Linked DNA regions of Iamia sp. SCSIO 61187. The protein of the gene in region 1 binds, or shares a complex with, the protein of each later gene. Links are inferred from orthologs where the notes say so. Each region holds a gene or a part of one and is shown in the gene's direction. Other genes may lie near its edges. The genes, in order: tig and rpsG.

Region 1 (15,152 bases):
CTGCTGGGCCTGTCGCTCCACCTGTCGTCGGGCGAGGCGGTCGACCGCGAGGCCTTCGCGGGGTGGGAGGCGAGCGAGGCGGCGCGGGGCTTCATCCTCGCCAGCGCCTCGGCGTGGGGCGACGCCGACGCCGCCGGCGGCGAGGACCCCGAGCAGGCGCGGGCGGCGGCCGAGCGGAGCGGCGCCTTCTTCACCGGCGAGGGCCCCGGCATCGACGACCTCGCCCGCGGGGGCGACGGCGGCTGATGCACGCCTTCGACGTGCTGGGGGACCCGGTCCGGCGGCGGATCCTCGAGGTCCTCGCCGAGGGGGAGGCGTCGGCCGGCGCCGTCACCGACGTCGTGCGGGCCGAGTTCGGCATCAGCCAGCCCGCGGTCTCCCAGCACCTCAAGGTGCTCCGCGAGCACGGGTTCGCCACCGTCCGCCCCGACGGGACCCGCCGGCTCTACGCCGTCGACCCCGCCGGGATGCAGGAGGTCGACGCCTGGCTCGAGCAGTTCCGCGGCTTCTGGACCGGCCGCCTCGCCGCCCTCGGCACCGAGCTGGCCCGCGGCCGCAAGGCCCGCCGTCCACCGGCCGAGGACGCCTGAGGGCCCCCGTCCACGCTCCTGGGGGACGGAGGTCGACCGCTGCTGCTGACGCAGGAACGCGCCGGGCCCTCTCAGCATGCGTTCAGGTGCTGGGGGAGGATGGGTGGCGCAGCGCAGCTCGCGGTCGACCGGGCCGCGAGGAGCGAAGGAGAGCGTGATGGAACGCAAGACGAAGTGGATGACCGCCGCCGCCGCCATCGTGATCCTCGGTGCCGGCGTCGGGGCCGGCATCGCCGGCGCGGGCGGTGGTGACGACTCCGAGGCGCCGATCACCGGGTCGGATCTCGAGCGGGCGACGACGGCGGCGCTGGACCACACCGGCGAGGGCCGCGTGACCGACACCAAGGTCGGCGACGAGGAGAGCTTCTACGAGGTCGAGGTCACCCTCGACGACGGGTCCGAGGTCGACGTCCAGCTCGACGCCGACTTCCGCGTCGTCGGCGAGGAGGCCGAGACCGGCGCCGACGACGGCTGAGGCGGTGTGGAGCGGGTGACGGGAATCGAACCCGCATAGCCTGCTTGGAAGGCAGGGGCTCTAGCCATTGAGCTACACCCGCGTGGCTGGCGAGGGGCCGGCCGAGCGGCCCGGAGGCCGCGGCGCCGAACCTAGCCGGTGGCCCCGGCCGGTCGGCGGTGGCTCAGCTCGGGAACCGGGTCTGGCAGCGGTCGAAGTACTCCTGCATGGAGGCGATGGTGCTGGCGAGGGCCAGGTCGCCCTGGGTGGCGATCCGCGACGACCAGTACGAGGCGTCCTCGCTGCTGGCCGCCCGCCCGAGGAGGGCCTGGTAGATCCGCTGCACCCGCACGACCCGGGACTCGTTCGCCTGGTAGAGGATCTGGGCCACGCGGGACCGGCCCCGGCTGGCCACCTGCTCCTCCCAGTAGTCGAGGTCGCCGCTGGTGGCCGACCGGCCGAACATGGCGGTGAACACGTCGGCCAGCCACGTCCGGGGCGTGCCGCCGGCGATCTCGTAGTACTCGGGGGAGGAGAAGAAGAACGCCGCGACCTTGGCCACCGACATGCCGGCCTGGATGCGGTCGGCCCACCAGGCCACGTCGCGCTCCGAGCCGGGCCGGCCCAGGGTGTCCTGGTAGAAGCTCTGCACCAGGGCGCTGACGTACTCGTCCGACGACGACAGCCCCCGCACGTAGGTCGGCTTGGTGGTGGTGCCGCGGGCCAGGGCGCTGGCGCTCCAGTCGACCTCGTCGGCGGTGGGGGCCCGGTCGAGGAAGTCCGCGTAGGTGGCCTTGACGAAGGGCACGTAGGGCGAGGAGGCGGTGATGGTGCCGCCCTCGAAGGTCTGCCGGACGCCGTCGCCGGGGAGGCGCTGGGGATCGCCGGTCGGGTAGCCGAACGCACCGCTCGGGCCCCCGGTCCACCGGCTGAAGATGGCCGGCGGCACGACGTGGGCGCCGGTGGAGCTGGTCCAGTAGACGCCGCCGTGCTCGGTGGTCACGCGGACGCCGCGGCCGTCGCCGACGTCACCGCGGTCACTGGTCGGGTAGCCGAGGTCGGAGGTCGGGCCGCCGTGGTCGATGTACGCCGACAGCACCTCGCCCCACACCCCGTGGGCCCCGGTCGCGGCCGTGTAGTAGATGACGCCGCCGTGCTCGAAGATCGAGGCCTTGCCCCGGCCGTCGGCGAGGGTGCCCACGCTGGACTGGACGTGGCCGAGCGGTCCGTAGATCCCGTCGAGGGCCTCGTGCTTGGTGAAGATGTCGCCGTGGATCTCGGCGGTGATGCTCCCGCGCCGGTAGATGCGGCCCTTCTGGAAGTTGATGTAGAGCGACCGGTCGTCGCCGCTGCGGCGGATCGGGCTCGTGGGGTAGCCCAGGGCGCCGCTGGTGCTCAGCCCGCCGTAGGCCTGGTAAACGGAGTAGTAGGGCTGGGGGACGCCGTAGGTCTTGCCGTCGGTGAAGCGGTAGATCGCCCCCTCCTGGAACCGGGAGTACCGGACGCTGCCGGCCGCGGTGGACACGTCGGTCGTCGGGTAGCCGTAGGCGCTGCCGGTGGCCCCGGCGGCGAGCCACAGGTCGAGGATCGAGCCGTGGATCTCCTGGGGGTTGGTGCTCGGGCTGTCGTAGATCCGCCCGTTCTCGTACACGGCGTAGCGGCCGGTGCCGTCGGGCGTGGCCCGCTCGGTCTGGGTCTCGCGGCCGAGGATGCCGCCGGCGCCGCCGAGCGCCTGGTACTTGCGGGCGATCGGGGTGTCGGCCTGGTTCGTGAGGCAGGCGGCGCCGTGGTCGGCGGTGCGGTTGTCGGTGAGCGTGCGGGTCGAGCACGCCGGGTCGTAGGTCCATGGCGTGATGCAGATGGCGACCCGGCAGGCGACGGGGCCGTAGCAGCTGATCTGCTGGTTGCACTGGCCGTAGCGGAACTGGTTGCAGCAGGTGCGCCGCCCGTCGCAGGCCGCGCCGGCGCAGCGGCACGAGCACTGCGTGGGGCAGGTGGCGTTGCAGTCGATGATGTAGCGGGGGCCGCCGCCGCAGTAGGCCGAGCCGTCGGCCTTCCACCAGCCGGCGACGAAGGTGGCCGGCGGGCACGAGTTGCTGCCGTTGTTGATGGTGCAGCAGAACGCGGTCCAGCCGTCGCTGCAGGTGCCGCACACCGCCCCGTAGGCGGTCCCCGGCTTGAGCAGGTAGGTGACGGGGTTGACGGCCAGGGCCGAGCCGACCACAGCCGTGCGGGCCAGGAACCGGCGCCGGCTGTGACCGCCCGAGAGCACCCCGGCGGTGCGGGCCACGACCCGCTCCGCCACCGTGGCGCGGGGGGCGGAGGGGGCGGAGGGGGCGGGCGGGGTCGCCTCGGGCCGACGGCGGACCAGGTCGAGCGGACTCATGCGGGTGTTCCTGTGGGGGCGAGCGGGTGGAGGGTCATGCGGGCGAGACCTGGATCTGACGGGTGACCTCGTTGGCCGTGGTGGCCATGGCGCCGGTCTCGCGCTCGTCGCCGACCACGGCGTAGAGGCAGAACGCCCGGCCGTTGAGGGTGAAGAAGCGCTGGGCGCCGGCCTGGCCGCGCTGCACGCGCTGGAGGGCCTGGTTGCTGAACATGCGACCGGTGAGCCGGGGGACCGACGAGACGGTGGGGAACAGGGCGGTGCCGACGCTGTCGGGGCCGTACTCGACCAGGACGAGCAGGAGGTGGCCGGTGCCCATGAGGTCGACGGCCCCGCTGCCGAAGTCGCCCCGGTCCTCGGGGAGGGCGAAGTTGCCCATGTGCAGGACCGGGCCGGTGTCCTCGCCGACGACCTCGGTCATGGCGGCTCCGGTGGCGCCGTCGGTGCCGGCGCGGCCGCGGGGGCCGGTCATCGTCCCCGGCTGGCGCCGGCCGAGCCGGCCCTCCCACCCGGCGGGCAGCTCGGCCCGGATGCCGTGGGCCTCGATCCTCATGCGCTCGTCCTCTCGGCCGGGCCCTCGCCCGGCTCGTCGTGGTGGTGGTCATGCTCGCCGTGGTCGTGCTCGCCGGGTGTGCTCGCGGCGTCGTCGGGGGCGGCCGGCCCGGCGAGGCGGGTGTCGTCGGGCCCGTCGCCGTAGAGGCTCGGGTCGCCGGGGGCGATGCCGGCGGCGAGGAGCTCGTCGTCGACCCGGCGCTCGCGCTCGTCGTCGGCCCGGTACTTGGCGACCCGGCGGCTCTCGAGGTCCTCGGCGTAGGAGGCGTCGTCCTGGACCTGGGTGAGCAGGCCCTTGACCTGCCCCCAGTCGATGCCGGTGCCCTCGCCCTGGACCTGGCCGGTGCGGCCGTCGACCAGCACGAAGTAGGGCGAGCCGGGGACGTCGTAGGCCTCCCAGGCGCTGCTGTCCATCAGCACCGGCACGCCCTTGGGGGCGACGCGAGCGATGGCGGCCGGGCTCTCCTGCTCGGGGCCCTTGGTGACGATCACGGGGCGGACGTCGCGGGGCAGGCCCAGCTTCTGCGGCTTCTGGAAGGCGTCCCAGAAGCGCTGGCAGGTGAGGCACGACCCGGAGAGGAAGGCGACGAGGGTGCGGTGCTCGACACCGGTGACCCGGATGGTCACGGCGTCGTCGTCGACCCCGACGCCGACGAGGTCACGGGAGTCGGTGAAGCCCTCGCGCTCGGGCGGCGCCTGGACCTGGGGGAAGGTGCGCACCTCGTCGCGGCTGACGGTGCGGGGCCCCGGCCGGGCGGCGGTCGCGGTCGGGGACGCGCCCTCCTCGATCCCGCCGTCGATCTCGTGGAGGCGCCGGAGGATGTCGGCGTGGCTGCGCAGCAGGCCGAGGACGAGCAGCGTCAGCACGGCGACGGCGAGGGCCAGCACGGCGACGACGGCGGCCATCACGCGGTCCTCGGGCCCCGATGGGGGCGCGGCGGGGGAGACTCGAACAGCACGACCGGCCCACCGTAGGCGATGCGCCGCGAGCGGTGAGGTCCCACCCACCGTGGCCGCAGGACCCCCATCCGTTCTGAGCCAGCGGTCGGCCACGGGTGGCTGGATCCTGGCTCAGAACGGCGCGGGGTCGGCCTCGGTCGGGTTCTGGGCCAGCGGTCGGCCACGGGTGGCTGGATCCTGGCTCAGAACGGTGCGGGGCGGCTCGGGCCCCGGGCCGACCGAGCCCTCAGCCGTCGGTGGCGGGTGGGCCGACGAGGGCCCGGACGGCGGGGAGGTCGGTCAGCAGGGCCCGCACGCCGGCGGCGGCCACGAGGGCGAGGGCGACCACGGCGACGCTGGGGCCGGCGTCGGAGGCCATGGCGCCGACCACGCCGTCGGCGCCCACGGCCACGGCGGCCACCGCCGCGGCGGCCAGGGCGACGTTGACGGCGACGTGGGTCCGGCCGACGGGGGCGTCGGCGTCGCCGAAGCAGCCGCAGTCGGCCGTCTCGCCGGTGGCCGCCGCCCGTCGCACCTGGACGGCGGTGAAGGCGGCGAACCCCAGGTAGAGGACGACGACGGGAACGGCGGCCACCCCGCCGACGGCCGCGGCGGCGAGCGCCGAGGCCACCTCCACCGCGCCGAGCAGCCGCACCAGGGGGTCGGACCCGGGCAGCCCGGTGCGGGCGAGGGCCAGGCCCGTCGGCGCCGGCCGGCGCAGCTTGGCCACCCCGGCCACGGCGAGCAGGACGGCCGCCACGAGCAGCGGTCCGAGGGCGGGGGAGAGCGTCGCCACCATCACGCCCCCACCATGCCAGCCCTCCTCGCCGTCCGGTGGGCGGGAACCCGCCGGTCCGGTGGTTCTCCGCCCACCGGGGGGCCGGGCCGATCACCATGCCGGCCGGGGGAGGTCCCACCGGTACAGTGGTCGCCCTCATGCAGTCCACCGTCGAGCCCGCCGAGGGCAACAAGGTCAAGCTCCGCGTCGAGGTCCCCGGCGACGTCTTCGAGCACGAGGTCGATGCCGCCTTCAAGCGGATGGCGCGCGAGGTCCGGCTCCCCGGCTTCCGGCCCGGGAAGGTGCCCCGCAAGGTGCTCGAGGCGCGGGTCGGGGTGGAGGCGGCGCGCAACGACGCCCTCCAGCACGCCCTGCCCGAGTACTACGCCGCCGCCCTCGCCGAGCACGACGTCGACGCCATCGCCCCGCCCGAGATCGAGATCACCGCGGGCGAGGACACCGGCCCGGTGGCCTTCGACGCCACCGTCGAGGTCCGGCCCGAGGTCACGGTGGGCGGCTACGCCTCCCTGCGGGTCGTCATCGACTCGCCCGAGCCCACCGACGAGGAGGTCGAGGAGCGCGTCGAGCACCTCCGCGAGCAGTTCTCCACCCTCGCCGACGTCGACCGTCCCGCCGCCGAGGGCGACACCGTCACCATCGACATCTCCGGCGCCCGCGACGGCGAGCCGCTCGACGGCCTCACCGCCGAGGGCTACCAGTACCGCGTCGGCGCCGGCTCCATCGTCCCCGAGCTCGACGCCAACCTCGAGGGCGCCGGCGTCGGCGACACCCTGGAGTTCACCGCCGACCACCCCCAGGAGGGCGAGGACCCGGTCGACTTCACCGTCGTGGTGAACGAGGTCCGCGAGACCGTGCTGCCCGACCTCGACGACGCCTTCGCCGCCGAGGCCTCCGAGTTCTCGACCGTCGAGGAGCTCCGCACCGACCTGCGCACCCGCCTCGCCACCGTGAAGGCGTCGCAGGCCCAGATGGCCGTCCGCGAGGGCACCGCCGACGAGCTGGCGAAGCTGGTCGAGGAGGACCCGCCCGAGGCCCTCGTCGAGACCGAGATGCAGACCCGCCTCCAGGACCTCGCCCTGCGCCTGCGGGCCCAGGGGATCGAGCTGGCCCAGTACCTCCAGCTCACCGGTCAGGACCCCGACGCCTTCCGCGAGGAGCTGCGCACCGCGGCGCAGCGGTCGGTGCGGGTCGACCTTGCTCTGCGGGCCGTCGCCGTGGCCGAGGGCATCGACGTCGACGACGACGACCTCGACGCCGAGATCGAGGCCGTCGCCGCCCGGGTGGGCCAGCCGGCCAAGAAGGTGCGCCAGCAGTTCGAGCGCAACTCCCAGCTGTCGTTGGTACGCTCCGACGTGCGCACCCGCAAGGCCATGGACTGGGTGCTGGAGCACATCGAGGTCGTCGACCGCGACGGCAACGCCCTCGACCGTGAGGCCCTCCTCGCCGACGAGGACGACCACGATCACGATCATGGCCACGACCACGGGGCGGCTCCCTCCGACGACCCCCAGAACGACTCACCCGACGAGCAGGACAGCTGATGGAACCGGCCTACAACTACCTCGTGCCCACCGTGGTCGAGCAGACCAACCGGGGCGAGCGGGCCTTCGACCTCTACTCCCGCCTGCTCAAGGACAACATCATCTTCCTGGGCACGCCGATCGACGACACGATCGCCAACCTGGTGTCGGCCCAGCTGCTGCACCTCGAGTCGGAGAACCCCGACAAGGACATCAACATCTACATCAACAGCCCTGGTGGCGACATCACCGCGCTGTTCGCGATCTACGACACCATGCAGTACGTCAAGCCCGACATCGCCACCATCTGCTTCGGGCAGGCGGCCTCGGCGGCGGCGGTGCTGCTGGCGGCGGGCACGCCCGGCAAGCGCATGGCCCTGCCCCACGCCCGCGTGCTGCTGCACCAGCCCTGGGGCAGCGGTGGCGGTCAGGCCTCCGACATCGAGATCCAGGCCAAGGAGATCCTGCGCATGCGGGACCTGCTCAACGAGATCCTGGCCCGCCACAGCGGCCAGGACGTCGAGCGGATCAAGCGCGACACGGACCGCGACTACGTGCTGTCCGCGCCCGAGGCCCAGGAGTACGGCATCATCGACGAGGTCATCGCCTCCCGCGAGATCGTGGACCGCACCGGCCCGATCACGGCGGCGAGCTGATCACGCACGAGTCCTGACCCACCCGACCACAGACCGACAGGGGATCCCCGGTGGCCAAGTTCGGAGAAGGCGGCGAGCTCCTCAAGTGCTCGTTCTGCGGCAAGTCGCAGAAGCAGGTCAAGAAGCTCATCGCCGGCCCCAGCGTCTACATCTGCGACGAGTGCATCGACCTCTGCAACGAGATCATCGAGGAGGAGCTGTCCGAGGGCGCCGACCTCACCCTCGAGGACCTGCCCAAGCCCCGTGAGATCTTCGAGTTCCTGAACGACTTCATCATCGGGCAGGAGCAGGCCAAGAAGATCCTGTCCGTCGCCGTCTACAACCACTACAAGCGGGTGCAGCTGGGCTCGACCCGGAGCCACGGCGACGACGTCGAGCTGGCCAAGTCGAACATCCTCCTCATCGGGCCCACCGGCTGCGGCAAGACCCTCCTCGCCCAGACCCTGGCCCGTCTGCTCAACGTCCCGTTCGCCATCGCGGATGCCACCGCCCTCACCGAGGCCGGCTACGTGGGCGAGGACGTCGAGAACATCCTCCTGAAGCTGATCCAGGCCGCCGACTACGACGTCAAGAAGGCCGAGACCGGGATCATCTACATCGACGAGATCGACAAGGTGGCCCGCAAGGCCGAGAACCCGTCGATCACCCGCGACGTGTCGGGCGAGGGCGTGCAGCAGGCGCTGCTGAAGATCCTCGAGGGCACCGTCGCCTCGGTGCCGCCCCAGGGCGGGCGCAAGCACCCGCACCAGGAGTTCATCCAGGTCGACACGACCAACATCCTGTTCATCTGCGGTGGTGCCTTCGCCGGCATCGAGCGCATCATCGAGAGCCGGTCCGGCGCCAAGGGCGTGGGCTTCGGCGCCGACATCCGCAAGGCGCAGGAGAAGGACATGGGCGACGTGCTCACCTCCGTCCTGCCCGAGGACCTCCTGAAGTTCGGCCTCATCCCCGAGTTCATCGGCCGGCTGCCGGTCATCGGCGCTGTGGCCAACCTCGACCGCGAGGCCCTGGTGCGGATCCTCGTCGAGCCCCGCAACGCCCTGGCCAAGCAGTACAAGAAGTTCTTCGAGTACGAGAACGTCGACCTCGAGTTCACCGACGACGCCCTCGAGGCCATCGCCGACCAGGCCATCCTCCGGGGCACCGGCGCTCGCGGCCTGCGGGCGATCCTCGAGGAGGTCCTCCTCAACACCATGTACGACCTCCCCGGGCGCGACGACATCGAGCGCTGCGTGATCGACGCCAAGGTCGTCCAGGAGAAGGTCAACCCGACCCTCGTGCCCCGGGGCTCCGAGCGCCGGGCCCCCCGCCCCCGCCGCGCCGCCTCCTGACCGACACGGATGGTGCCAGGCACCATCCGTGGGTGGCGCTCGGGTGACGACGGGATCGTCGCGGCCGAGCCCACGACCCGGGGTGAGTAGCGTGGGCTCCCGTCCGAGGGGCAGAGCCGCCCCGTCGTCAACCACGGAGGACCGTCGTGCACAAGGCCATCAAGGGTGCCCTGATCGGAGGCGTCGTGGGCGCAGGGGTCGCCGCCGTGCAGGCGTCGCGTGCTCCCGACCCCGATCGTGACCCCGTCCCCGGCATCGCCAAGGGGGCGGCCGAGGGTGCGCTGGTGGGTGCCGGCGTCGGCCTCGTCCTCCAGTGGCGCGTGACTCGCAAGGCCAAGAAGGCGGCCAAGGCCGGCGCCGCAGTCGAGGTCACCCGCAAGCTCGGCTTCGTCGCCGACAAGGTCGAGGGCACCATCGACCGGGCGCTCGACGCCGCCGAGGCCGCCCTCCCGCACGTCGAGGAGCTGGCCGAGCGGGCCTCGTCGTCGCTGTACGAGCTGGCCGACGCCACCCGCCCCCACGTCCGAGCCCTGGCCGACACGGCGCGCGAGAAGGCCTTCGACCTGTCCGAGGTCGCCATCGAGCAGGCCCGTCCCCACGCCCGGGCGGCCCGCGAGCGGGCGCCGGAGCTGGCCGAGCACGCCCGGGAGGTGGCCAAGGAGCGGGCCGCCGAGCTCTCCGAGCTGGCCAAGGAGAAGGGGCCGCTGCTGGCGGCGTCGACCCGCACCATGGCGGCCGACCTGGCCGAGGTCGCTCGGGAGAAGGCCCCGGTCCTGGCCGAGGAGGCCCGCCACCGGGCCGCCGAGGCCGCCGAGCAGGCCCGTCACCGCGCCGAAGAGGTCCGTCTCCGCGTCGCCTGACCGACCTTTGTCCGGAACCCTGCCGCAGAGGGGGACTTCCGGACAAGGTTCGGCGGCCGGTCCCCAGCTTTGTCCGGAACCCTGCCGCAGAGGGGGACTTCCGGACAAGGTTCGGCGGCCGGTCCCCAGCTTTGTCCGGAACCCTGCCGAGGAGGGGGACTTCCGGACAAGGTTCGGGGGTGGCGGTGCCCGGTAGCGTGGTCGGGCTGTGAACATCGACTCCGCCCTGCGCCACCTCGCCTCCCGCGCCGACCACCAGGTGGCGCGTGACGAGGTCGGCGACCGCATCGGCCGTCTCCTGCACGTCCTCGGCGACCCCCACGAGGCGGCGCCGGTCATCGCCGTCACCGGCCCCGGCGCGGCGTCGGTCGCGGCCATGGCCACGGCCCTGCTGCGGGCGCAGGGCCTCTCGGTGGGGACCATCACGTCGACCGCCCTCGAGCAGGTGGCCGAGCGCCTGGCCTGGGACGGGACCACCGTCGACGACGACACCTTCGCCACCCTCGTCGGTGACGTCACCGCCGTCGAGGAGCTGGCCGGGCTCACTGCCGCCGCCTCCGAGATCGTCGTCGCCGCCGCCTTCCGGTGGTTCGCCGAGGTCGCCGTCGACGTCGTCGTGCTCGAGACCGGCCACGACGACCCCGTCGCCCTCGTCGAGCCGACCGTCGCCGTCGGCGCCGACGAGCACGGGACCGTGACGGTCGCCTCGGCCGACGGCGCCTGGGAGCTCAACCGCGACTTCGGCGTCGCCGTCGACAAGGTCGCCGTCGGCGGGCGCCTCCTCGACCTGCGGACGCCCGACGCCCAGCACGACGACGTCTACGTCCCGGTCCACGGCGGCCACCAGGCGGCCGCGGCGGCGACCGCCCTCGCCGCGGTCGAGGCCTTCCTCGGTCGGCCCCAGGACACCGAGGTCGTGACCGAGGCGCTGGGGGAGCTCCGGCTGCCGGGCCGCTTCGAGGTCGTCGCCCGCCACCCCACCGTCGTCGTGGACGTGGTGACCGACGCCGGGGCGGCCGAGGCCACCGCCACCACCCTGGCCGAGGACATGATGCTCCCGGGGTCGGTCCTCATGGTCGTCGGCTTCCGGTCCGGCCCCGACCCCGAAGCGATCCTGCACGCCCTCGGCGTCGCCGACGCCGGCCTCGTCGTGGCCTGCGCCCCCGAGGGGGCCGGGGTCGTCGCCGCCTCGGACCTCGTCGGCGTGGCCGAGCGGCTGGGCGCCGTGGCCGAGACCGTGCCCGAGCCGGTCGACGCCGTGAACCGGGCCCTGGCCGTGGCCACCGAGGACGACCTCGTCCTCGTCGCCGGCGCCCCCGAGATCGTCGGCCCCGTGCGGGCCGCCCTGCGAGAGATGGACGTCCCCGCGTGAACCCCCCCGCCACCGCCGCCACCGAGGTCGACCCGGCCCGGATGCGCCCCAACGACGCCTGCTTCTGCGGGTCGGGGCGCAAGTTCAAGCGCTGCCACGCCCCCTCGTTCGAGCGGGTGCGGGCCGGACAGGTCAGTCCCCAGCGGCCCGTGCCGGACGGCGTCGAGCTGCCCCACTACGCCGCCGAGGGCGGTCGCAGCCGACGTGACGTCCCCGACGTCCACCCGCCCGAGACGATCGAGGCGATGCGCCGCACCGGCGCGGCCGCGGCCGAGATCCTCCGCACCGTCGGCGACGCCATCGCCCCCGGCGTCACCACCGAGGAGCTCGACCGGATCTGCCACGAGGCGTGCCTCGCCGCCGGCGGCTACCCCAGCCCCCTCAACTACGGCGAGCCGTCGTACCCGAAGTCGATCTGCACGTCGGTCAACGAGGTCATCTGCCACGGGATCCCCGACTCGCGGGCCCTGCGCGACGGCGACATCGTCAACCTCGACGTCACCTTGTTCCGCGAGGGCGTCCACGGCGACACCAACGCCACCTGGGGCGTGGGGACGATCGACGACCTGAGCCGGCGCCTGGTGCGCGTCACCCGCGAGTGCCTCGAGAAGGGCATCGAGGCGGTACGTCCCGGCCGGCCGACGAGCGACATCGGCCAGGCCATCCAGGCCCACGCCGAGGCGGAGGGCTTCAGCGTGGTGCGGGCCTTCACCGGCCACGGCGTCGCCCACGAGTTCCACACCGGGCTGCACATCCTCCACTACTTCGAGCCGCGCGACGCCCGCGTGGTGATGGAGCCGGGGATGACGTTCACCATCGAGCCCATGATCGCCCTGGGTGCGTGGCAGCACCGGCTGTGGGACGACGAGTGGACCGCGGTGACGACCGACGGGCGCCGCACGGCCCAGTTCGAGCACACCCTCGTCGTCACCGACGACGGCGCCGACATCCTCACCCTCCACCCCGACGGCCGCTGGTCCGGCCACTGACCCGGACGCGACGTGCCTGGCACGTCGCGTCCCTTGGTTCGGAGCGGTGGGGGAGGGGTCGCTACGGTCCGGGCCATGACGTCCCGCACCTTCGTGATGGCCAAGCCCGACGCCGTGGAGCGGGGGCTGGTGGGCGAGATCGTGAGCCGGATCGAGCGCAAGGGCCTCCGCCTGGTCGCCGCTGAGCTCCGCACGGCGAGCACCGAGCTGGCCGAGCAGCACTACGCCGAGCACGCCGAGAAGCCCTTCTACGGCGAGCTCGTCGCCTTCCTCACCCGGTCGCCGGTCTTCGCCATGGTCGTCGAGGGCCCGAACGACGACACCTGGGAGCTGTGCCGCATCCTGATCGGCAAGACCCAGGTCACCGACGCCCAGCCCGGCTCGATCCGGGGCGACTTCGCCACCACCACCAACGAGAACCTGGTCCACGGCTCCGACGGGCCCGAGTCGGCCGAGCGCGAGATCGGCCTCTGGTTCCCCCAGGGCGTCTGACGGGGCTGCCACACATACCCCCTGACCAGGGGCGCAGTGCAGGATCCACCTCTGTCGGCCTCGGTTCGGCTAGGGGGTGATTGTTGCGGTCGGATGACAGGGCCTACACTTCGGCCCGACCCGCGCCCGGCCCCAACGGCGCAGCCTCGGAGGTCCCCCGTGTCCGACAATCCGATCAGCTCGCTCATGGGCCGCGACATGGCTGTCGACCTGGGCACCGCCAACACCCTGGTCTACGTGCGGGGTCGAGGCATCGTCTTGAACGAGCCGTCGGTCGTCGCCGTGTCGGTCAAGGACGGCCGGGTCCTGGCCGTCGGCACCGAGGCCAAGCGGATGATCGGGCGCACGCCCGCCCACATCGAGGCCATCCGGCCCCTGAAGGACGGCGTGATCGCCGACTTCGAGATCTGCGAGAAGATGCTCCGCTTCTTCATCCACAAGGTCCACCAGCGGCGCTTCTCCAAGCCCCGCATGGTGATCTGCGTGCCGTCGGGCATCACGGGCGTCGAGCAGCGGGCCGTGCAGGAGGCCGCCGAGTACGCCGGCGCCCGCAAGCCCGCCTACATCATCGAGGAGCCCATGGCCGCCGCCATCGGCGCCGGGCTGCCGGTCCAGGAGCCCACCGGCAACATGATCGTGGACATCGGCGGCGGCACCACCGAGGTGGCCGTGATCTCGCTGGGCGGGATCGTCGCCAGCCAGTCGGTGCGGGTGGGCGGCGACGAGCTCGACGACGCCATCATCCAGTTCATCAAGAAGGAGTACAGCCTCGCCCTCGGCGAGCGCACCGCCGAGGAGGTCAAGATGGCCCTCGGGTCGGCCTGGCCCCTCGAGGAGGAGCTGCACGCCGAGATCCGCGGCCGCGACCTGGTCACGGGTCTGCCCAAGACCATCGTGACCTCGACCGAGGAGATCCGCGAGGCCATCGAGGAGCCCGTCGCCGCCATCTGCGACGCCGTGAAGGTCACCCTCGACAAGACCCCGCCGGAGCTGGCCGCCGACATCATGGAGCAGGGCATCGTCCTGGCCGGTGGTGGCGCCCTCCTCCACGGCCTGGCGCACCGGCTCGAGCACGAGACGGGCATGCCCATCGTCATCGCCGACAACCCCCTCCACTGCGTGGCCATCGGGTCGGGGCAGTCGCTCGAGGAGTTCGAGGCGCTCAAGGGCGTCCTCTTCTCCTCGAACCCGCAGACCTGACCTCGTCCGAGACTCCGTGCCCTCATCCCGGCGTTTCGGACGCTCGCGCCTCACCCTGATCCTGCTGGTCCTGGCGTCGCTCACCGTCCTCACCCTCGACTACCGCGACACCGGACCGGTGCAGGGCGTCCGGCGGGTCGCCGGCACCGTCTTCTCACCGTTTGAGGGCATCGGCAACGCCATCGCCTCGCCCTTCCAGAACGCCTGGCGGGGGATCTTCTCCTACGACGACCTCGAGGACGACAACCGCGAGCTCCAGCGCCGGCTCGACGCCATCGCCGGCGAGGAGGTCGAGGGCCGGGCCGCCCAGGAGGAGCTGGCCGAGCTGCAGCGGATGATGAACCTGCCCGTGCCCGACGACATCGAGCAGCTGGTCGCCCAGGTCACCTCGGGCCCGCTGACCAGCTTCGACTCGACCTTCGAGATCAACCGCGGGTCGGGTGACGGCGTCAGCGAGGGGATGGTGGTCGTCACCGACGCCGGCCTCGTCGGGCGGGTCGACCGGGTCGAGGGCGGCACGGCGCGGATCCGGGTCATCACCGACCCCGACTACGGCGGCTTCGGCGTGAAGCTGGTCGGCAGCCGCGACGTGGGGATCGCCCGCTCGACCGGCCAGGACGGCATGGTCCGGATCGACGAGGGCATCTCCGAGGACACGCCGGTCGAGGGGGGAGAGGACGTCGTCACCAGCGGCCTGGACCGCAGCGCCTACCCGCCGAACATCCCCGTGGGGACCGTCGAGTCCATCCGACCCACCGAGGACCGCACCGAGCGCATCGTGGTCGTCGACCCGATCGCCGACCTCGACGGGCTCAGCTACGTCGCCGTGCTGCTCTGCACGGACGACTGCTCGTAGCCCGTGGTCGCCGCCCGCCTGGCCGTCGTCGCGCTCGTCACCCTGGTCGTGCAGGTCGTGGTGATCTCGCCCCTCGAGATCGGGGGCGGGCGCGGCAACGTCGTGCTGCTCTTCGCCATCGCCGCGGCCCTGGAGACCGACGCCGAGCGCGGGGCC
Region 2 (15,032 bases), 1.1 Mb from region 1 along the record:
CATGTCGAGCAGGGCCTGGGTGGGGTGCTCGTCGGCGCCGGACCCGCCGTTGACGATCGGGATGTCCCGGTCGTCGTTCATCATGTAGGCGCAGGCCTCGGCGAAGCGGGGCGTGCGGTCCCGCATCACGATCACGTCGAAGTACGAGCTGAACATGCGGACCGAGTCCAGGGGCGACTCGCCCTTGTACTCCGAGGAGATCTTGGGGTCCCGGATGTCGGCGTAGGAGATCCCCAGCGTCTGGCACGCGGCGACGAACGACAGGAACGTCCGGGTCGACGTCTGGGTGAAGTAGAGCATCGCCTTCTTGTGGCGCAGCAGGTCCTGCAGGAAGCGGGCGCCGTCCTCGTCCGAGGACAGGTCGTGCACGGCGTCGGCGGTGGCGAACAGCTCGCCCATCAGCTCCGCCGACAGCTGCTCGGAGAAGATCAGGTGCTTCAGTCGCCCGTTGGAGACCAGGTCGGGGATCTTCCTCCGGATCGGGCGCTCGATGCGGGATTCGTACGGCGACAGATCCATGCCGGCACTGTAGGAGACGCCGTCCCGCCGCCTGCCGGCCCGCCCCGGCGCCGGGGAGGGGGTTGCGCCCATGGCGTACTGTGGGCGGGGTGACGGCGGTGGGCACTGTCCCAGTCGTCGGGGGAGACCGACGCGAGGCGCGCCGCCTGGCGCGTCGAGCCGCGCTGCTGGGCGCGGCCATGGGCATCGTGGCACGCGAGGGCACCGCCGGGCTCACCATGCAGGCGGTGGCCGACCGGGTCGGCTGCTCGGTGGGCACCGTCTACACCCACTTCTCCTCCAAGGGCGTCCTGGTCGCGGACCTCCAGGACGTGGCCGTCCGCCGGATCGTCCGCTCGTTCGTCGCCGTCCGCAGCCGGAGCCACGACGAGCTGGCGGCCCGGGCCGCCACGTCCCGCGACGTGGCCGCCGCCGACCTGGTCCTCTTCGGGGAGTTCTTCGTCGCCGCCTGGGACGCCTTCCCCGAGGAGTCCCACCTCCTCCTCTCGGTGCTCTCCGAGCGGGAGGCCGTCGCCGTGCCCGAGGTCGAGCAGGCCACCAGCTCGGCCATGACCCTGCTGGGGATGGGCCACGAGGTCGTCGCCGCCGCCGCGGCCGCCGACGTCATCACCGACGGACCGGTCATGGACCGGGTCATCGTGGCCGCGTCGGCGCTGCTCGGCGTCCTGCTCACCGACCACCTCCGCCACCTCGACGGCGACGCCTTCGACCACCGGCGGCTCACCCGCACCGCCTGGAGCGACCTCGTCCGGGGGTGGGGGATGGGCCCGGCGGACCACACCTGGGCCACCGACCACGTCCGTCGCCTGGCCGCGACCGGGCCGATCGCCCCCGACCCGGACTGACGGAGCCCGCCCCGGATCGCCTCCGCCCCTGCTGACCGGAGTTGATGGTCGGAGGGGTGCGCCCGTAGCATGGTCAGCCGGCCCAGGGGCGGATCGTCCCGGGCTCCACTCGCCTGCGCATCCGAGGTCGACGCGTGCTCCCCACCCTGCCGCCGTGCGGCGCTGACAAGGAAGTCTGAACCATGCCCCGCAAGGGTCCCGCGCCCCGCCGTGAGCTCACGCCCGATCCCGTCCACCACTCCGTGCTGGTCACCCAGCTGGTGAACAAGATCATGCAGCGCGGCAAGCGCTCGCTGGCCGAGCGCATCGTGTACGACGCGCTGGGCATCGTCGAGAGCAAGTCCGGCACCGACGACGTGCTCGGTGTCGTCAAGAAGGCCATCGACAACATCCGACCGTCGCTCGAGGTCAAGAGCCGCCGCGTCGGTGGCGCCACCTACCAGGTGCCGATCGAGGTCCGGCCCCGCCGGGCCACCGCCCTCGCCATCCGCTGGCTCGTCGGCTACGCCCGCCAGCGCCGCGAGAAGACCATGTCCGAGCGCCTCGCCAACGAGATCCTCGATGCCTCCAACGGCATCGGCGCGGCCGTGAAGCGCCGCGAGGACATGCACAAGATGGCCGAGTCGAACAAGGCGTTCGCCCACTACCGCTGGTAGGCCCCTGACGACCGGGGGTCACCCCGGCCAGCGTGCGACCGGGCCCGGCTCAGCCGCCGCCCGGTCGTCGCATGTCCGGCCCCGGCCCGCGACAACCCACCGCTCCCTGAACCCGCTCACCCGAGCACCCAGCCCTACGAACTGAGAAGAAGATGGCGAAGACCGCCCCCCTCGATCGCTACCGCAACATCGGGATCATGGCCCACATCGACGCGGGCAAGACGACCACGACCGAGCGGATCCTCTACTACACCGGCAAGAGCTACAAGATCGGTGAGGTCCACGAGGGCGGCGCGGTCATGGACCACATGGCCCAGGAGCAAGAGCGCGGCATCACCATCACCTCGGCCGCCACCACCACCTTCTGGCGCGACCACCGCATCAACATCATCGACACGCCCGGCCACGTCGACTTCACCGTCGAGGTCGAGCGCTCCCTGCGCGTCCTCGACGGGGCCGTCGCCGTGTTCGACGGCGTCGCCGGCGTCGAGCCCCAGACCGAGACCGTCTGGAAGCAGGCCGACAAGTACCGCGTCCCGCGGATGTGCTTCGTCAACAAGCTCGACCGCCTGGGCGCCGACTTCTTCAAGGCGGCCGACTCCATCGTCGACCGCCTCGGCGCCACCACCGCCATCCTCCAGCTCCCGATCGGCAGCGAGGGCAACTTCTCCGGCATCGTCGACCTGGTCGAGATGAAGGCGATCCAGTGGAAGGGCGACGACAAGGACTCGCCCTACGAGGCCGTCGACATCCCGGCCGACCTCCAGGACCAGGCCGACCAGTACCGCGAAGAGCTGATGGACGTCCTGTCGAACTACGACGACGCCCTCATGGAGAAGATCCTCGACGAGGCCGAGATCCCGCCCTCGGAGATCCGCGCCGTCATCCGCAACGCCACGATCAACGACGGCCTCGTCCCCGTGCTGCTCGGCTCGGCGTTCAAGAACAAGGGCGTCCAGCAGCTGCTCGACGCCGTCGTCGACTACCTGCCGTCGCCGCTCGAGACCCCGCCGGTCGAGGGCATGTCGCCCAAGGGCAACGAGGAGGTCGTGCGCAAGCCGTCGGCCGACGAGCCCTTCGCCGCCCTGGCCTTCAAGATCGTGGCCGACCCCCACGGCAAGCTGACCTACTTCCGCGTCTACTCCGGCTCGCTGGAGAAGGGCGGCACCGTCCTCAACACCCGCACCTCCAAGAAGGAGCGGGTGGGCCGGCTGCTGCTCATGCACGCCAACAACCGCGAGGACCTCGACAGCGTCGGCGTGGGCGACATCGTCGCCGGCATCGGCTTCAAGGACACCCGCACCGGCGACACCCTGTGCGACGAGAAGGCCCCGGTCATCCTCGAGAGCCTCGAGTTCCCCGAGCCCGTGATCCACGTCGCCGTCGAGCCCAAGACCAAGGCCGACCAGGACAAGATGGGCAAGGCCCTCTACTCGCTCTCCGAGGAGGACCCGACCTTCCAGGTCCGCTCCGACGAGGAGACCGGCGAGACCGTCATCTCCGGCATGGGCGAGCTGCACCTCGAGGTGCTGGTCGACCGCATGCTGCGGGAGTTCAGCGTCGACGCCACCGTCGGCAAGCCGCAGGTCGCCTACCGCGAGACCATCACCGAGAACACCGGCAAGGTCGTCTACCGGCACGTCAAGCAGACCGGTGGCTCGGGCCAGTTCGCCCACATCGTCATCGAGCTCGAGCCCACCGGCCCCGGTGGCGGCTACCAGTTCGAGGACAAGATCACCGGCGGCCGCATCCCCAAGGAGTTCATCCCCTCGGTCGATGCCGGCATGCAGGCGGCCATGACCACCGGCGTGCTCGCCGGGTTCCCGACCGTCGACGTCCGGGCCCGCCTGGTCGACGGCTCGGCCCACGACGTCGACTCCTCGGAGATGGCGTTCAAGATCGCCGGCACCATGGGGTTCCGCGAGGCGGCCCGCAAGGCCAAGCCCGTCCTGCTCGAGCCGATCATGTCGGTCGAGGTCGTCACCCCCGAGGACTACATGGGCGACGTCATCGGCGACCTGTCCTCCCGTCGAGGGAAGATCGGCGGCATGGAGCAGCGCGGCAACAGCCAGGTGGTCAACGCCACCGTGCCCCTGTCGGAGATGTTCGGTTACGCTACCGACCTGCGTTCGCGGACCCAGGGTCGGGCCACGTACACGATGCAGTTCGACTCGTACCAGCAGACGCCGGCTTCCGTCCAGGAAGAGATCGTCAAGCGCATCCGGGGCGAGTAGCCCCCGCACGTCCCGTACCTGCAAGTCCACTGTCAAGACACCTGAGGAAAGAACGAGAATGGCCAAGGAGAAGTTCGACCGGTCCAAGCCGCACCTGAACATCGGGACGATGGGTCACATCGACCACGGCAAGACCACCCTCACTGCGGCGATCACCAAGACGTTGCACGAGGCCGACCCGACCACGGCCTTCACCCCGTTCGACATGATCGACAAGGCTCCTGAGGAGCGTCAGCGGGGGATCACGATCAACATCTCGCATGTGGAGTACGAGACGGCGAACCGTCACTACGCCCATGTCGACATGCCGGGTCACGCTGACTACATCAAGAACATGATCACCGGTGCGGCTCAGGTCGACGGGGCGATCTTGGTGGTGGCGGCGACCGATGGTCCGATGCCCCAGACCCGGGAGCACGTGCTGTTGGCCCGTCAGGTCGGGGTGCCCTCGATCGTGGTGGCGTTGAACAAGGTCGACATGGTCGATGACGAGGAGCTGTTGGAGCTCGTCGACATGGAGGTCCGTGAGCTGTTGACCGAGTACGAGTTCCCCGGTGATGACACTCCGGTGGTCCGGGTCTCGGCGCTCAAGGCCCTCGAGGGCGATGCTGATGCGGCTGCTCAGGTGATGGAGCTGATGGACGCGGTCGACAGCTTCGTGCCCGAGCCGACCCGTGACATCGACAAGCCGTTCTTGATGCCGATCGAGGATGTGTTCTCGATCACCGGGCGTGGGACGGTGGTGACCGGCAAGGTCGAGCAGGGGGCGATCCACACCGGTGACGAGATCGAGATCGTCGGGATCCGTGACACCCAGAAGACGACCTGCACCGGGGTGGAGATGTTCCGCAAGCTCCTCGACCAGGGCCAGGCCGGTGACAACATCGGCGCTCTGTTGCGGGGCACGAAGAAGGAAGACGTCGAGCGGGGTCAGGTCCTGGCCAAGCCGGGCAGCATCACGCCGCACTCGGACTTCGAGGGCGAGGTGTACGTGCTGACCAAGGACGAGGGCGGCCGGCACAAGCCGTTCTTCAACAACTACCGGCCCCAGTTCTTCTTCCGGACCACCGACATCACCGGCACCATCACCTTGCCGGAGGGGACCGAGATGGCCATGCCCGGCGACAACACCTCCATGAGCGTCGAGCTCATCCACCCCATCGCCATGGAAGAGGGCCTCCGCTTCGCCATCCGCGAGGGTGGACGCACCGTCGGCTCCGGCCGCGTCACCAAGATCACCAAGTAGAGCTGAGACCCCACACATGGCCGACTCCCAGAAGATCCGGATCCGCCTCAAGGCGTACGACCACGAGATCATCGACCAGTCCACCAAGAAGATCGTCGAGACGGTGCTCCGCACCCAGGCGACCGTCCGTGGACCGGTGCCCCTCCCGACCGAGAAGCACCGCTACACCGTGATCCGTTCGCCCCACAAGTACAAGGACTCCCGGGAGCACTTCGAGATGCGCATCCACAAGCGCCTCCTCGACATCCTCGAGCCCTCGCCGAAGACCGTCGACTCCCTCCAGCGGCTCGAGCTGCCGGCGGGCGTCGACATCGAGATCAAGATCCAGACGGCGTAGCCGGGATCGGAAGGCCAGCACCATGCCCACCACGAACCAGCTCATCCGCAAGCCGCGGAAGGCCCGTCGCAAGAAGAGCAAGACCCCGGCCCTGTCGGGGCACCCCCAGCTCCGCGGCGTGTGCACCCGCGTCACCACGGTGACGCCCCGCAAGCCCAACTCGGCCCTCCGCAAGGTGGCCCGGGTGCGGCTCAGCACCGGCCAGACGGTCACCGCCTACATCCCCGGCGAGGGCCACAACCTGCAGGAGCACTCCATGGTGCTCATCCAGGGCGCCCGCCGCTGGGACCTCTCGGGTGTGAACTACAAGATCATCCGGGGCGCCCTCGACGCCAACGCCGTGCCCAACCGGGCCAACGCCCGCAGCCGCTACGGCACCAAGAAGGGCTAGCCCCTCTCTCGTCGGAGATCTCGCTCCGCTCGATCTCCTCCTCGAGCAGCACGATGAAGGCCTGCCTCCGGGCGGGCCTTCGTCGCGTCCGGGCCACCCTGCCTCAGCCGGCGATCGGGGGCCCGGACGACCTGCCCGACGGTCGAGTGGTCGAGTGCGACGACGCCGACACCGTCGCGGGACCGGCGGCGGGGGCCGCCCCCCGACGCCCGGGAGCGCCGGATCCGACTCTGGTTCGGGAGCGGGCCGATCAGTCCCTGAGGCCGAGGGCCCGGACCGCCCGGAGCGTGTCGGCGTCGGCCGGGTCCTTGTCCGGGCGGTAGCGGACGAGGCGGGCGAACCGGAGGGCGACGCCACCGGCGTAGCGGGTCGACCGCTGGACCCCGTCGACCGCCACCTCGACCACCAGCTCGGGTCGCACGTGCACGATGTGCGCCTCGTCGGTGCGCTCGTCGCCGGTGGCGATCGCCTGGAGGGCCTGCGTCTGCCACGCCAGCACCTCGTCGGTCATGCCCTTGAACGTCTTGCCCACCATGACGAGGCCGGCGTCGCCCTCGCCGCGGGCGCCGAGGTGGAGGTTCGAGAGCCAGCCCCGGCGCCGGCCGTGGCCCCACTCGGCGGCCAGCACGACGAGGTCCAGGGTGTGGACCGGCTTCACCTTGCGCCACGCCTTGCCCCGGCGGCCGGCCTCGTACGGCGTCGACGCCCCCTTCACGACCACCCCCTCATGCCCGGCGGCCAGGGCGTCGTCGAGGACGGCAGCGGCGGCGGCCGGGTCCGACGTGCGGGTGCCCGGGATCTGCCACTCGCCGGCCACCTCGGCCAAGGCCGCCCGTCGCTCGTGGAGGGGGGCGTCGACCAGGTCGGTTCCGTCGCGGTGGACGAGGTCGAAGAACCAGGGCCGGACCGCGGTCGGAGCCGGCCCACCCTCGGCCCCGATCCGGCTGGCGGTGTCCTGGAACAGGACCGGGCGCAGGGCCTCGTCGACCACCAGGGCCTCGCCGTCGAGGACCAGGCGGTCCGCCGGGAGGGCGCGCACCAGGGCGATCACCTCGGGCAGGCGCCCCGTGATCTCGTTGAGGTTGCGGGTCCAGACCCGCACGTCGTCGCCGTCCCGGTGGACCTGGATGCGGATGCCGTCCAGCTTCCAGTCGACCACCGCGTCGCCCAGGTCCTCGACGGCACCGGCGACCGACTCGGCGGTGGAGGCGAGCATCGGCTGCACCGGGCGCCCCAGCTCCAGGCCCACGGCGGCGAGGCCGTCGGCCCCGGCGGTGAGGGCGACGTGGGCGATGGCGGGCAGGTCGCCGCCGAGCATGGCCGCCCGGCGCACCACCGGGGTCGGCACCTCGGCCGCCCGGGCCACGGCGTCGGCCATCACCCCGGCCAGGGCGCCCTGTCGCAGCTCGCCCCCGACCAGGCCGAAGAGGAACGCGGCCTCGTCGTCCGTGGCCCGCCCCAGCAGGTCCGCCAGGAGGCGCCGCCGCTCGGTTCCGGACCCGGTGCCCCCGAGCCCGGCCAGGGCGGTCAGGACGGCGTCGACCTCGAGCACCGTGAGCGTGGGCCCGTCGGCCGGCGGCTGGGCCGCCGCCTGGAGGGTCCGCCAGCCGACGCCGATCCGCCCCTGGAGCGGCGCCCCGGTGAGGAACCCGACGGCGACGGCGATCTCGTCGGGCCGGAGCTCGCGGAGCAGCGCGGCGATGGCGTCGCGCTTGGCCGTGCGGGACGACGTGGCGGCCACGGTGGCCGACGTGGCCACCACGGCGGCGAACGGGGTGGGGGTGGCGACGTCGAGCGACACCCCGTCAGTGTGGCCGGTCACCCCGCCCGGGACGCCCGCATCCCGAGGCGGCGTCGGCGGCGACCACGGTTCTCGGTACGGATCCCGGGCCCGTGGGGCCACGATCGGTACCAGGAACGGCGAGACGCTGGTGTGGGCTCGTCCTGGGTACGGATCCGGGCCTGTGGGGCCGCGATCGGTACCAGGAACGGGGCCTCGTCTCCGAGGGCCGATGAGCCTCGGGCGGCCCGCCGGTCGAAGAGGTGACCGCAGCCCCAGGAGAGACCATGCCCCGCCCGTTCGTCATCAGCCTGCCCATCGAGGACCGCCGCCGCGCGTTCGCCTTCTACACCGAGGGCCTGGGCCTCGAGGCCGTGGGCGCACCGGCCGACGACGGGGTGCCCGAGCCCCTCCGCCTGGTCCTGGGGGACGACGTGCACCTGGTGCTGATCCCCCGGGGCGGGTTCGGGTGGGTCACCGCGCCCCACGAGACGGCGGTGCCGGGCACCAGCGAGTGCCAGCTCAGCTGGGCCGTGGCCACCGAGGCCGAGGTCGACGCCGCCGTCGAGCGGGCCCGGGCCGCCGGCGGCCAGGTCCTGGTCGAGCCGGCGTCCACCGGGTGGGGCTACTCGGGTCTGCTCGCCGACCCCGACGGCCACCTCTGGATGGTGACGGTCCGAACGGAGTGAGGGCCTCCAGGGCGGTGGGTGGGGTCGGAGGACGTGATCACGGTCCGAACGGAGTGAGGACCGGGTCATAGCACCACCGCCCGACACGGTGGGGGACCTGGGCTTGGAGCCCCGGGCGGGGCTCGCTACAGTGGCTCCCTCGTGCACGGGACCCCAGAGGTTCGGTACCGAGCGCGCTGAATCGACGTCCACGGACGCCCTCTCGAGCGAGGGAACCCCGTGGCACAACCGAGACACGCTCCGCCGGGCCCGCCCGAGCGGAGCGTCCGCGTGAACGGACCTTCCGTTCCTCCGCGAGAGAAGAGAGACATGGCAACCAAAGCGATCGTCGGGTCCAAGCTCGGCATGACGCAGATCTGGGACGACGATCGCAACGTCGTCCCGGTCACCGTCCTGCAGGTCGAGCCGGTCCGCGTGGTCAAGATCAAGACCCAGGAGCGCGACGGCTACACCGCCCTCCAGGTCACGTTCGGCCAGAAGAAGGCCTCCAAGCTCACCAAGCCGGTGGCCGGCCAGTTCGCCACGGCCGACGTCGAGCCCGGGCCCCGCCTGGTCGAGCTCCGCCTCGACGACGTGTCGGAGTACACCGTCGGCCAGACGCTGGGCGTCGACATCCTCGCCGAGGGCGGGCTGATCGACGTCACCGCCGTCAGCAAGGGCAAGGGCTTCGCCGGCGTCATGAAGCGCCACGGCTTCGCCGGCCAGCGGGCCAGCCACGGCGCCCACCGGGTCCACCGTGCGCCCGGCGCCATCGGCGCCTGCGCCACGCCGTCCCGGGTGTTCAAGGGCCAGCGCATGGCCGGCCGCACCGGTGGCGAGAAGGTCACCACCATGAACCTCGAGGTCGTCCGGGCCGACACCGACCGCAACCTCCTCCTCATCAAGGGCGCCGTGCCCGGCCCCAAGGGCGGCCTGGTGCTCGTCCGCAACGCGGCCAAGGCCGCCGGGAAGGACGCCTGATGGCCAAGATCGACGTGCTCGACGCCTCGGGCAAGAAGACCGACACCACCGACCTCGACGACGCCGTGTTCGGCATCGAGCCCAACGGGCCCGTGCTGCACCAGGTCGTCACCGCCCAGCTGGCCGCCCGCCGGGCCGGCACCCAGTCGACCAAGACCCGGGCCGAGGTGGCCGGTGGCGGCGCCAAGCCCTGGAAGCAGAAGGGCACCGGCCGGGCCCGCCAGGGCTCGATCCGCAGCCCGCAGTGGTCCGGCGGCGGCGTGGCCCTCGGCCCGAAGCCCCGCAGCTACAGCCAGCGCACGCCGAAGAAGATGGTCCGCCTGGCCCTGCGCTCGGCGCTCTCCGACCGGGCCGCCGACGGCAAGGTCAAGGTCGTCGACTTCGGCTTCGACGCCCCCGGCACCAAGCAGGCCGCCCGGGCGCTCGCCGACATCGGCGTCGAGGGCAAGGTCCTCCTGGTCCTGGCGGCCGACGACGTCGCCACCTGGAAGAGCTTCCGGAACCTCACCGACGTCCACATCATCGTGCCCGGCGAGCTGAACGCCTACGACGTCCTGGTCAGCGACTGGGTCGTCTTCACCCCGGGCACCGTCCCGGCCGACACCAGCGTCTCCCGGGGCCCGGCCCCGACGCCGGCCGGCCACCGTGGCGGCGCCCCCGGCGAGCGGGCCTCGGTCCCGGTCACCGTGCCCGACACCGATGCCGTCGTCGAGGCGGCCAACGACGAGGACTCGGAGGACGAGTCGTGAAGGACCCCCGCCAGGTGATCCTCAAGCCGGTCGTGAGCGAGAAGTCCTACGCCCTGCTCGAGTCCAACCAGTACACGTTCATCGTCCACCCGACGGCCTCGAAGCCCGAGATCAGCGACGCCGTGGCGTCGATCTTCGGCGTCACCGTCACCCGGGTGAACACGCTCAACCGCCAGGGCAAGAAGACCCGGAACCGCCGCACCGGCAAGGTCGGGTCCAAGGCCTCCACCAAGCGGGCCATCGTCACCCTCGCCGACGGTGACTCGATCGACCTGTTCGAGAGCTGAGGAGGACCCTGATGGCACTTCGCAAGCGCAAGCCCACCAGCGCCGGCCGCCGGTTCCAGACCGTCTCGGACTTCTCCGAGATCACCAAGACGACGCCCGAGAAGTCGCTGGTCGGTCCGAAGCCCAAGACCGGTGGCCGCAACAACGGCGGCCACAAGACCGCTCGCCACAAGGGCGGTGGCCACAAGCGCCAGTACCGCCAGATCGACTTCAAGCGCACCAAGGACGGCGTGCCGGCCAAGGTCGCCGCGGTCGAGTACGACCCGAACCGCAACTGCCGCATCCTGCTGCTGCACTACGTCGACGGCGCCAAGGCCTACATCCTCGCCCCGCGCGACGTGAAGGTCGGCGACATGCTCCAGTCCGGCCAGGGCGCCGAGATCCGCTCCGGCAACGCCATGCCGATGCGCTACATCCCCGTGGGCACGACGATCCACAACGTCGAGCTCAAGCCCGGCGGCGGTGGCCGCATGGCCCGCAGCGCCGGCTCCAGCGTCCAGCTGGTGGCCAAGGAGGGCGAGTTCGCCACCCTGCGCCTCCCCAGCACCGAGATGCGCCGGGTGCCGATCGACTGCCGGGCGACCGTCGGCACGGTCGGCAACGCCGAGGCCGAGCTGGTCAAGGTCGGCAAGGCCGGCCGCAACCGCTGGAAGGGCGTCCGCCCCCAGACCCGTGGCGTCGCCATGAACCCCGTCGACCACCCCCACGGTGGCGGCGAGGGCAAGACCTCCGGTGGTCGCCACCCCGTGTCGCCCTGGGGCAAGCCCGAGGGCCGCACCCGCGACCAGAACAAGCCGTCCCAGAAGCTCATCGTCCGGCGCCGCCGCACCCGCGGCTCGCGGAGGTAACCCGAATGCCCCGTTCACTCAAGAAGGGCCCGTTCGTCGACGGGCACCTGCTCTCCAAGGTCGATGGCCTCAACGAGAAGGGCGAGAAGAAGGTCATCAAGACCTGGTCCCGCCGCTCCACGATCATCCCCGACATGGTGGGCCACACCATCGCCGTCCACGACGGGCGCAAGCACGTCCCGGTGTACATCACCGAGTCGATGGTCGGTCACAAGCTGGGCGAGTTCGCCCCCACCCGCACCTTCCGGTACCACGCCGGCCAGGAGAAGTCCGTGCGAGGTCGGCGCTGATGGCTGGTGGCAGTGGTGTGAAGACCAACGAGCGTCCCGGGACGCGCGCCCAGGCCCGCTACGTGCGGGTCTCGGCCTACAAGGCCCGTGAGGTCCTCGACCTGATCCGCGACCTCCACGTGAGCGACGCCGACCAGGTCCTGGCCTTCACCGACCGCGACGTGGCCAAGGTGGTCCGCAAGGTCCTGGCCTCGGCCGTGGCCAACGGCCAGAACAACGAGCAGCAGGACCCCGACACGTTGAAGGTCGTCGCCTGCTACGCCGACGAGGGCCCGACCCTCAAGCGGTGGCGGCCCCGTGCCCGCGGTCGGGCCACCCGCATCCGCAAGCGCACCTGCCACATCACCGTGATCGTCGGTCGCATGGGCGACGACGAGCTGCGGCGCTGGCGGGAGAAGAACCAGGCCGGCCTCACCACCGAGGGCGGGCGCGGCGGTCGCCGTCGCACCCCCGCCGCCGACCGGCGGGCCCGCGTGGCCCGCTCCCGCGGCGAGTCGACCGAGACCACCGAGACCAAGACGGTCGACGAGGGCTCCACGTCGGAGGTCACCGAGGCCGAGGCCGCGGTGGACGAGGCGGTGGGCTCCACCGACGAGCCCGGCACCGACGCGGACGAGGCCACCGAGGCGCCCTACGCCGGGTCGCACCTGCCCGTCGACGAGGACGGCCAGGAGGCCCCCGAGGGCTTCGAGATCAAGGGCAACGAGAGCTCGAAGAAGTTCCACGTGCCCGGCAGCCGCTGGTTCGACCAGACGAACGCCGAGGTGTGGTTCGCCACGCCGGAGGACGCCGAGGCGGCGGGCTTCGAGCCCGCCGGTGGCGAGGACGAGCAGGACGTGGCGTCCGACGATGCCGAGAAGGACGAGGACAAGTAAATGGGCCAGAAGGTCAACCCCTACGGGTTCCGCCTCGGCGTCACCACCGACTGGAAGTCGCGGTGGTTCGCCGGTCGGGCGGAGTACGCCGACCTGATCATCGAGGACTGGAAGGTCCGCGACATGATCATGTCGACGCTGCCCCACGCCGCCATCAGCCGCATCGAGGTCGAGCGCACCCGTGACCGGGTCCGGGTCGACGTCCACACGGCCCGCCCCGGCATCGTCATCGGCCGCCGTGGCGCCCAGGCCGACGAGCTCCGGGCCGGTCTCACCAAGATCACCGGCAACAACCGGGTCCAGCTCAACATCCAGGAGATCAAGCAGCCCGAGCTCGACGCCGCCCTCATCGCCCAGGGCGTCGCCGACCAGCTCGCCGGCCGCGTGGCCTTCCGCCGGGCCATGAAGCGCGCCGTGCAGAACGCTCAGAAGGCCGGCGCCCTCGGCATCCGGGTCCAGTGCTCGGGCCGCCTCGGTGGCTCGGAGATGAGCCGGACCGAGTGGTACCGCGAGGGTCGCGTCCCGCTGCACACCCTCCGCGCCGACATCGACTACGGCTTCCGCGAGGCCCGCACGACCTCGGGCCGCATCGGCGTCAAGGTCTGGATCTACAAGGGCGACATCCTGCCCTACAAGGCCTCGACCGAGGACAAGATCGCCAAGGAGGCCGCCATGGCCGTCGGCGAGACCTCGGGCCAGGCCCCAGCACCCCGCCCGGTGGTGTCCTCCAAGGGCCGTCGCCCGGCCCTGGCCGACGCCCCCGCCGCCCCCGCGGTCGAGGGTGCGCCCACCGAGGAGGAGGCCAAGCCGCTCGTCGGCGAGGCCGACCCGGAGTTCGAGAAGCTCCTCGAGGAAGAGGAAGCCATCGAGCGCTCGGTCCGCGAGCACCACGAGACCCCCCACTTCCGCCCCGGGGACGGTGACTGATCATGTTGATGCCCCGCAAGGTCAAGCACCGCAAGACGCACCGCGGCCGCACCACCGGCCCGGCCAAGGGTGGCACCGAGGTCACCTTCGGCGACTACGGCATCCAGGCCCTCGAGCCCGGGTGGATCACCGCCCGGCAGATCGAGGCCGCCCGAATCGCCATGACCCGTCACATCAAGCGTGGCGGCAAGGTCTGGATCAACCTGTTCCCGGACAAGCCCGTCACCGAGAAGCCGGCCGAGACCCGCATGGGCTCGGGCAAGGGCAACCCCGAGCGCTGGGTCGCCGTGGTCAAGCCGGGCCGGATCCTGTTCGAGCTCAGCTACTCCGACCCCGTCGTGGCCCGCGAGGCCATCGACCGGGCGATCCAGAAGCTCCCCATCAAGGCCAAGTTCGTCACGCGAGAGGTGGACTTCTGATGGCGAAGACAGACATCACCGACCTGGACGACCACGGCCTCGAGGTGCGTCTCGCCGAGACGCGCGAGGAGCTGTTCAACCTCCGCTTCCGCCGGGCCACCGGCCAGCTGGAGAACGGGGCCTCGATCCTCGAGGCCCGCCGCCAGGTCGCCCGCATCCTCACCGAGCAGCGCAGCCGTGAGATCGCTGCCGCCGAGAGCCAGGAGGCCTCCGCATGAGCGACACCAGCAACGAGACCACGGAGACCCCCGCCCGCGAGAACCGGCGCAAGGTCCGCGAGGGCATCGTCACGTCCAACGCCATGGACAAGACCGCCATCGTCACCGTCACCTCCCGCAAGCCCCACCGGCTCTACGGCAAGACGGTCCAGCAGTCGACCAAGCTCTACACCCACGACGAGGACAACGACCTGAAGGTCGGCGACCGCGTCCGGGTGCAGGAGACCCGACCCCTGTCGAAGCTCAAGCGCTGGCGGGTCGTCGAGGTCGTGGAGCGGGCCCGATGATCCAGCAGGAATCGCGACTCCGGGTCGCGGACAACTCCGGCGCCAAGGAGGTGCTCTGCATCAAGGTGCTGGGCGGCTCCAAGCGGCGCTACGCCTCCATCGGCGACATCTTCGTCGCCACCGTGAAGGACGCCATCCCCGGCGCCGCCGTCCGCAAGGGCGACGTCGTCAAGTGCGTCGTGGTCCGGGTGAAGAAGGAGAAGCGTCGTCCCGACGGCTCCTACATCCGCTTCGACGAGAACGCGGCCGTCCTCATCAACGACCAGCAGCAGCCCCGCGGCACCCGCATCTTCGGACCGGTCGGCCGCGAGCTGCGCGACAAGCGCTTCATGCGCATCGTCTCCCTCGCCCCCGAGGTCCTCTGATGTCGAACACGATCAAGCTGAAGAAGGGCGACCGCGTGCGCGTCCTCACCGGCAAGGACCGGGGCAAGGAGGGCGTGATCATGCGGGTCCTGCCCCAGGCCAACAAGGTC

The links.
Region 2: the proteins of tig (region 1) and rpsG are in contact, whole or in part, in a crystal structure (PDB 3GTY), measured with the Thermotoga maritima proteins. The link is inferred for Iamia sp. SCSIO 61187 from one-to-one orthologs. Residues at the interface, in WP_004081061.1 of Thermotoga maritima: Glu122, Val124, Val129, Leu130, Tyr133, Glu188, Gly259, Ile262, Tyr263, Glu266, Ser270, Glu273, Gln274, Glu277, Arg308, Gln311, Ile312, Ser315, Tyr316, Glu325, Arg329, Arg336, Leu363, Phe366, Trp367, Arg373, Leu377, Arg381, Leu384, Glu387; in WP_004081843.1 of Thermotoga maritima: Lys34, Lys52, Lys55, Glu59, Arg62, Gln63, Glu66, Asn67, Lys69, Val71, Arg95, Ala109, Lys110, Lys111, Gly112, Arg113, Pro114, Glu117, Glu121, Ile124, Ala125, Tyr127, Asn128, Asn129, Thr130, Gly131, Lys135, Asp139, Arg142, Met143.

What each region holds. Positions count from the first base shown.
Region 1 is NZ_CP050948.1:1,794,272-1,809,423, forward strand. The notes cover bases 5,106-8,059. They hold tig (trigger factor), read left to right. Parts: upstream 5,106-5,857; coding sequence 5,858-7,261; downstream 7,262-8,059. Other genes in these bases: HC251_RS08685 (MauE/DoxX family redox-associated membrane protein), read right to left, coding at 5,169-5,720; HC251_RS08695 (ATP-dependent Clp protease proteolytic subunit), read left to right, coding at 7,261-7,896; clpX (ATP-dependent Clp protease ATP-binding subunit ClpX), read left to right, coding at 7,947-8,059. Outside these bases: HC251_RS08650 (SRPBCC family protein), read left to right, coding at 1-246; HC251_RS08655 (helix-turn-helix transcriptional regulator), read left to right, coding at 246-590; HC251_RS08660 (hypothetical protein), read left to right, coding at 748-1,065; HC251_RS08670 (hypothetical protein), read right to left, coding at 1,229-3,430; HC251_RS08675 (hypothetical protein), read right to left, coding at 3,465-3,983; HC251_RS08680 (hypothetical protein), read right to left, coding at 3,980-4,888; more of clpX, read left to right, coding at 8,060-9,227; HC251_RS08705 (hypothetical protein), read left to right, coding at 9,374-10,087; HC251_RS08710 (hypothetical protein), read left to right, coding at 10,296-11,459; map (type I methionyl aminopeptidase), read left to right, coding at 11,501-12,448; ndk (nucleoside-diphosphate kinase), read left to right, coding at 12,524-12,940; HC251_RS08725 (rod shape-determining protein), read left to right, coding at 13,127-14,140; rod shape-determining protein MreC, read left to right, coding at 14,157-14,996; rod shape-determining protein MreD, read left to right, coding at 15,000-15,152. UniProt on the Bacillus subtilis protein: Involved in protein export. Acts as a chaperone by maintaining the newly synthesized protein in an open conformation. Functions as a peptidyl-prolyl cis-trans isomerase.
Region 2 is NZ_CP050948.1:706,910-721,941, forward strand. What follows is about bases 450-3,283. They hold rpsG (30S ribosomal protein S7), read left to right. Parts: upstream 450-1,546; coding sequence 1,547-2,020; downstream 2,021-3,283. Other genes in these bases: HC251_RS03330 (aspartate carbamoyltransferase), read right to left, coding at 450-519; HC251_RS03335 (TetR/AcrR family transcriptional regulator), read left to right, coding at 618-1,364; fusA (elongation factor G), read left to right, coding at 2,173-3,283. In the rest of the region: more of HC251_RS03330, read right to left, coding at 1-449; more of fusA, read left to right, coding at 3,284-4,254; tuf (elongation factor Tu), read left to right, coding at 4,313-5,500; rpsJ (30S ribosomal protein S10), read left to right, coding at 5,517-5,837; rpsL (30S ribosomal protein S12), read left to right, coding at 5,860-6,228; HC251_RS03365 (ATP-dependent DNA ligase), read right to left, coding at 6,479-8,029; HC251_RS03370 (VOC family protein), read left to right, coding at 8,296-8,697; rplC (50S ribosomal protein L3), read left to right, coding at 9,007-9,657; rplD (50S ribosomal protein L4), read left to right, coding at 9,657-10,406; rplW (50S ribosomal protein L23), read left to right, coding at 10,403-10,693; rplB (50S ribosomal protein L2), read left to right, coding at 10,705-11,541; rpsS (30S ribosomal protein S19), read left to right, coding at 11,547-11,831; rplV (50S ribosomal protein L22), read left to right, coding at 11,831-12,706; rpsC (30S ribosomal protein S3), read left to right, coding at 12,707-13,633; rplP (50S ribosomal protein L16), read left to right, coding at 13,636-14,052; rpmC (50S ribosomal protein L29), read left to right, coding at 14,052-14,270; and 3 more genes.